2 linked regions of the Celeribacter indicus genome follow. The protein of the gene in region 2 interacts with the protein of the main gene of each other region in a pairwise test. Links are inferred from orthologs where the notes say so. Each region holds a gene or a part of one and is shown on either strand. Other genes may lie near its edges. The genes, in order: tpiA and pepT.

Region 1 (3,076 bases), 460 kb from region 2 along the record:
TCGGTCAGGATGTGGCGGTCTTGGGGGCGGGTGTCGCCGGGCTCGCGGTGGCGCGCGCGCTGGCACTCCGCGGGGCGAAGGTGACGCTCTACGAACAGGCGCCGCGGATCGCGGAGGTCGGGGCGGGGCTCCAGATCACGCCGAACGGCGCACGGGTGCTCGCGGCGCTCGGCCTCGACGCGGCCGCGCAGGCGATGCGCTCGGAGGGCGTGCGGCTGGCGGACGGGCGGACGGGGCGCGAGGTGCTGTCTCTCGATTTCGCGGCCGCGCGTCCGGGGGCGGATTTCCTGCTGATGCACCGCGCCGATCTCATCGGGCTGCTCGAGGCGGGGCTGCGCGACCTCGGTGTCGCCGTGCACCTGTCCCATGAGGTCGCCGAGGTCCGGGAGGAGGCCGCCGGTGTCGATCTGGTCTTCGCGGCGGGCGGGACGCGGCGGCATGAGATCGTGCTCGGGGCCGACGGGGTGAAATCGAGGCTGCGCCCGCGGCTCAACGGGCCGGAAGAGCCGTTCTTCACCGGCCAGACCGCCTGGCGCGCGACGGTGCCCGCCCTCGGCACCGAGCCGGCGGTGGCGGTGGTGCATATGGAGGCGGGGCGGCATGTGGTGAGCTATCCCCTGCGCGGCGGCAGGCTGATGAACATCGTCGCGGTGGAGGAGCGGGCGGAATGGCGCGAGGAGGGCTGGAACCATCCCGGCGAACCCGACGACCTGAGGCGCCGTTTCAACGGGTTCTGTCCAGAGGTGACGGGGCTGCTTTCGCGGGTGTCGGACGTGTCCCGCTGGGGCCTTTTTCGCCACCCGGTCGCCGCGCGCTGGCATTCCCGGCGCAGCGCGCTCCTCGGCGATGCCGCCCATCCGACGCTGCCCTTCCTCGCGCAGGGGGCGAACATGGCGCTCGAGGATGCCTGGGTCCTGGCGGAATGCCTCGCCACGCTGCCGCTCGAACAGGCGCTTCCTGTCTATCAGGCAAGGCGGCGCGACCGTGTCCTGCGGGTGATCGGGGCGGCCAATGCGAATGCGCGCAACTATCACCTGAAGGGGGTTCCGCGCCTCTTCGGCCATGCTGCGCTGCGCCTCGCCGGGCAGCTTGCCCCGCGGCAGGCGGTCGAGCGGTTCGGCTGGCTCTATGATCACGACGTCACGGCCGGCTGATCCGCCGGGCGCCTCCGGCGGGAGTATTTCGTGCACAAAGGAGGAGGGGGTGCGGAAAGAGGGCGGGCGCGGCTACGCCTCTTCCAGCGCCTTGACGATGCCGGAGAAATCGGCGGCCTTGAGCGAGGCCCCGCCGACGAGCGCGCCGTCGACATTGGAGGTGTCGAAGATCTCCATCGCATTGCCGGGTTTCACCGATCCGCCGTAGAGCAGCGGGATATCCGCCGCAGCGTCGCCGAAGCGGGCGGAGAGCGTGGCGCGCATGTCGTCATGGACCTCCGCGATCTGCGCGAGGGTCGGGGTCTTTCCGGAGCCGATGGCCCAGACCGGTTCGTAGGCGATCACGAGCCGTGCGGGATCGCAGTCCTCCGGCAGCGAGCCGGAGAGCTGGGCGCGGATGATCCCCAGCGTCTCCCCCGCCTCGCGCTGTGCGAAGGTCTCGCCCACGCAGACGATGGGGACGAGCCCTGCCGCGAGGGCGGCGGTGGTCTTCAGCGAGACGAGGTGGTCGGTCTCGCCGTGATCCGCGCGGCGCTCGGAATGGCCGAGGATCACATAGCCCGCGCCGGCATCCGCCAGCATCGCGGCGGAGATGTCGCCGGTATGGGCGCCCGAGGCGGCCGTGTGGCAGTCCTGTCCGCCCACCTCCACTGATGTCCCGGAGAGCATCTCGGCCATGCCGGAGAGCAGCGTCGCGGGAGGGCAGAGCAGGATGTCGACGGAGGGGGCGGGGAACATGTCCGCGAGCGTCTTCGCCTCCGCGAGCGCGGATCTGAGCCCGTTCATCTTCCAGTTGCCAGCGGCCAGTTTGCGAGCCATGCGCACGCCCTCCCATTCCTGTCGGTTCGAGTATCGTCCGGGCATCATTGCCGAGTTTCGCGGACAGTCAACCCGACAGTCCGATGCGGGCGGCGCGGCGCTCAGCGGCTGTCGAAGGCGGGCGCGTCCTCGGGCCGGGGATAATAGTCGCCCTTGTCCGCGACGAAGATGTGCTTGCCGATCCGCATGCCGGTCGTGTCCTCGAGGCAGCCCGCGGCGATGGCGAGGCCCGCCGCGCCGTTGCGCCGGTAGAACAGGCTCGATCCGCAGGTGGCGCAAAAGCCGCGCGTGGCGCGGTCGGAGGAGGCATACCAGCGCAGGCTGTCGCCGGCGATGAAGGTGAGGCTGTCGAACGGCGCCTCGGTCGAGGCCCAGACATGGCCGCTGATGCGGCGGCACTGGCTGCAATGGCAGAGGATGACGGTGTCCCGCACCGCGGGAAGTTCGAAGCGGACCCCGCCGCAGTCGCATCTGCCCCTGACCATCGTCACCGGTCCGGCGGGCCTATTTGCCCAGGGCGGCGTCGAACTTGATCGACTCGCCGCAGCCGCATTCGTCGACGACATTCGGGTTGCGGAACCTGAAGCCCGCCTCGAGCAGCGAAACCTGATAGTCGATTTCCGTGCCGAAGAGGAACATCTGCGCCATCGGCGCGATCATCACCCGCGCGCCGTCCTGTTCCACGACCTCGTCCATCGGGTCGATCTCGGCCACGTAATCCATGGTGTATTCCATGCCCGCGCAGCCGCCCTTCTTGATGCCGATGCGCAGGCCCTTGGACCCGTCCTTCGCCATGAGCTTCGCGATCTGCGCCGCTGCGGCGGGCGTCATGGTCACGGCCTGTTTTCCGGGAATGCCGAACATGTGCGATCTCCTTTGCCCCCAATCTAGGGCGTGAGCGGCGTGATTCCAAGCGGGGGAAGCTGTGCGGACAGGAACATCACCGCGAGCGCCACGGAAATCGCCCAGCCGAAGGAGGCGAGCGTGCCGATGATCACCCATTCGGCCATCCGCCCGTCCTGCGTCGCCTCGAAGCGCAGGACGGATTTCGCCGCGACGAGAAAGCCGATCCCGCCGGGCATGCCGCCGAGCAGCAGCAGGTA
Region 2 (3,229 bases):
CGAGCTTAGAAAGCCGTCGCCCCCTCCCGCTATCCGCTCTTCCCGGAAAAATATGCCTATTCGTTCAGCAGTTTGCAAAATGCGCCAGTTTCCCGAGCCAAAGCCTTGACTTCATCTCGCGCCCCGCGCGCAGAGTGAGGCCACTGCTTCACCCGGACCGGCCCCAGATGTTCACCAACGCCTCCCGCGACCTCTCCGCTCCCTCCGCACCCGCACGGCTGCGCGAGAGCCATTTCGACTGTTTCCTCGACCAGGAGGCCGCCCTCGACGGCTGGGACCAGATCTATCGCCAGCTCGCTCCCGGCGCCTTCAGCGGCCATGTCACCACGCTCGACTGGGGCGAGATCTCGCTCAGCCGCGAAACCGTCAACCTCTGCGTCGAAAACGCCTTCCGCCTGCCCGAAACCCACCTGTGCTTCGGCTTTTCCGTCGGACGCCCGGTGAAGCTCGCACAGGTCTCCGACCGGATGGCGCGCGGGGTCGGGACGCTGCATGTGCCGGAGGAAAATTACCACGTCATCACCCGCGGCGATGCCGATTACGTGCTCCTGACCGTCCCGCGCGCGATGCTGCCCGACCGGTTCGGCGCCGCCGCGCGCCTCATCCGCGGGACGGAGGCGCAGGCCATCGCCGACTGGATGCTCGCCCTGCTCGAAAGCGCCCGCACCGGGCTTGCCAGCGACAGCCTGCTCGCCCTTGCGCCCGACCTCCTGCTCGACCGGATCACGCTCTGGGCGCAGTCCGACAGCCGCGGCATGGTGCCGTTTCGGCACCGCCGCGGCCTGCTCAACGACCTGCTGGCGGCCTGCGACGGCCTGACCGCCGAAACGCTCTCCGTCGGCCATCTCGCGCGCCTGCTCGGCCGCGACCGCGCCACGCTCCGCACCATCTGCCTCGAAGAGACCGGGATGCGGCTCGACGACGTGCTCAAGGGCCGCCGCCTCAGCGAAGTCTACCGCCGCCTGCGCCTCGCCGGCCCGGAGGACACGCGCGTGTCCGATGTCAGCATGGAATTCGGCTACCTGCACTGGGGACGCTTCGCCCAGAGCTATCGCGCGATGTTCGGCGAACGCCCCTCCGACACCCTGCGCCGCCCGCGCCCATGCTGAGAGCGGCGCGGATCAGCCCCGCGCCGCCTCCGCGACCAGCGCGAGCATGAGCTCCGTCGCCTTCGCCATGTCCTGCACCGAGATCCATTCGAGCGGCCCGTGCAGGTTCTGCATGCCGGTGAACAGGTTGGGCGTCGGCACGCCCATCTCGGTCAGACGCGACCCGTCCGTGCCGCCCCGGATCGGTGTCGAGACCGGCGTGACCCCGATGGCGCGGCAGGCCGCCTCCGCAAGCCGCACCGGCCTCATGTCCTCCTCGAGCCAATAGCGCATGTTGCGATATTGCGGCCGGATCTCGCAGGCGACCGTCGCCCGCGGCTCTCCCGCCGCCACCGCCGCACAGACCTTGCGCAGGATCTCGCCCTTCTGCGCCAGCCCCTCGCGCTCGAAGTCGCGCAGGATCAGCCGGATCGTCGCCTCCGCCGCGGTGCCGTCGAGCTCGGTGACATGGATGAACCCCTCCCGCCCCTCCGTCGTCTCCGGCGTCATCGTCGCCTGCGGCAGCGTCTCCACGATCCGCGCGGCAAGATGCAGCGCGTTGACGAGCCGGCCCTTCGCCGTGCCGGGATGGATCGACACGCCGGTGATGCGCACCTCCGCCCCGTCCGCCGAAAAGGTCTCGTATTCGATCTCGCCCAGGCGCCCGCCGTCGAACGTATAGGCGAACTCCACCCCCAGATCCTCCGGCAGGCGCGGATCCACGCCGCGCCCGATCTCCTCGTCCGGGGTAAAGGCGATGCGCACCGGTCCGTGCGCAGGCCCCTGCCGCGACAGGAGCTGCCGCGCCGCCGTCATGATGACCGCGACCCCCGCCTTGTCGTCGGCCCCCAGGAGCGTTGTGCCGGAGGCGGTCACGATGTCGTCGCCCCGCTTCTCCCCGAGATAGGGACAGGCCTCCGGCGAAAGCACGAGCGCGGGATCGTCGGGAAAGCGGATCTCGCCCCCGTCATAGCCCCGCACCACCCGCGGTTTCACCCCGGTCGCGCAAAATTGCGGCGCGGTGTCCACATGGGCGAGAAAGCCGATCGCCGGCGCCTCCGCCCGCCCCGGCACCGTGGCGAGCACCGTGCCGTAGCCGGTCAGCACCACATCCTGCGCCCCCATCTCCCGAAGCTCGCGCTCGAGCAGGCGCAGCATGTCGAACTGCACCTCCGTGCTGGGCCTGCGCGCGGAGCTGTCGTCGCTCTGGCTGTCGATTGCGGCATAGCGCGTCAGCCTGTCCTCGAGTTCGCGGTCGAATTCCCCTGCCATGATGCCTCCTTCGCGGTCGGGCCCAGAAAGCGCCCCGCGCGCGCAGGTGTCAAGCGGACCCGAGCACCACCGATCGAGACGGCGGCTTAAGCGGCCCCCCGCGCGTGGGTGTCAAGCCGGTCTCAGGACGATGCCGAGGCGCCATCAAGGCGGCCTGTCACGGGCGCCCGGCCGCGCCCGCCCCGTCCCGGCCGCGGGGCGGTGGTGCCGCGCCGGGTCGAAGAGCGTCGCCCGCCCCCGCCCCTCGGATTTCGAGGTGTAGAGCGCGAGATCCGCATCCTGGATCATCTCGTCGGCGTCGGGATGGCGGTAGAGATCGGTGGCGGTGATCCCGATCGAGCCGGAAATCCGGCACAGCCCGTCCTCATAGGGGATCGGAACCTCGAGCCGGGCGATGATCCGCTCCGCCACGCCCAGAAGCCGGCGGCGATCAAGCACATCGGTGAAAAGGAGGATGAATTCGTCCCCGCCCACCCGTGCGACCAGGTCGTCGCCCCGGCTCTCCTCGCGCAGGATCACCGCCACGGCCTGCAACACCGCGTCCCCCGCGGCATGGCCGAAGGTGTCGTTGACGCGCTTGAAATAATCGAGATCGAGATGCAGTATCGCGAAGGCGATCTTCCCGCGCAGCATCCGCTGGAGGACGTGATCCATCGCGCGCCGGTTCCTCAACCCGGTCAGGATATCGGTATAGGCCTGTTCCTCCGCCATCAGTTTCGCCCCCTGGAGACGGATGTTGAGCTGCTTCGTCTCCTCGAGCACCGCCGATTTCGCCTCCACGAGATAGAGCATCTCGATCGCCAGGTCGGTATGGGCGAAATCTCCCGCGGTGAGGCGGTATTCGGCCACCGCATCGACGATGGAAATGC

The links.
Region 1: the proteins of pepT (region 2) and tpiA interact in binary tests that used the Escherichia coli proteins (3 or more experiments, as listed by UniProt). The link is inferred for Celeribacter indicus from one-to-one orthologs.

Annotation. Positions count from the first base shown.
Region 1 is NZ_CP004393.1:2,950,110-2,953,185, reverse strand. Bases 101-2,861 are described here. They hold tpiA (triose-phosphate isomerase), read right to left. Parts: upstream 1,974-2,861; coding sequence 1,227-1,973; downstream 101-1,226. Other genes in these bases: P73_RS14725 (DUF3307 domain-containing protein), read right to left, coding at 2,861-2,861; P73_RS14730 (HesB/IscA family protein), read right to left, coding at 2,478-2,837; P73_RS14735 (GFA family protein), read right to left, coding at 2,075-2,458; P73_RS14745 (FAD-dependent oxidoreductase), read left to right, coding at 101-1,154. Also shown: more of P73_RS14745, read left to right, coding at 1-100; more of P73_RS14725, read right to left, coding at 2,862-3,076. UniProt on the Escherichia coli protein: Involved in the gluconeogenesis. Catalyzes stereospecifically the conversion of dihydroxyacetone phosphate (DHAP) to D-glyceraldehyde-3-phosphate (G3P).
Region 2 is NZ_CP004393.1:3,411,969-3,415,197, forward strand. Bases 242-3,155 are described here. They hold pepT (peptidase T), read right to left. Parts: upstream 2,361-3,155; coding sequence 1,122-2,360; downstream 242-1,121. Other genes in these bases: P73_RS16835 (helix-turn-helix domain-containing protein), read left to right, coding at 242-1,109; P73_RS16845 (GGDEF domain-containing protein), read right to left, coding at 2,505-3,155. In the rest of the region: more of P73_RS16835, read left to right, coding at 168-241; more of P73_RS16845, read right to left, coding at 3,156-3,229. UniProt on the Escherichia coli protein: Cleaves the N-terminal amino acid of tripeptides.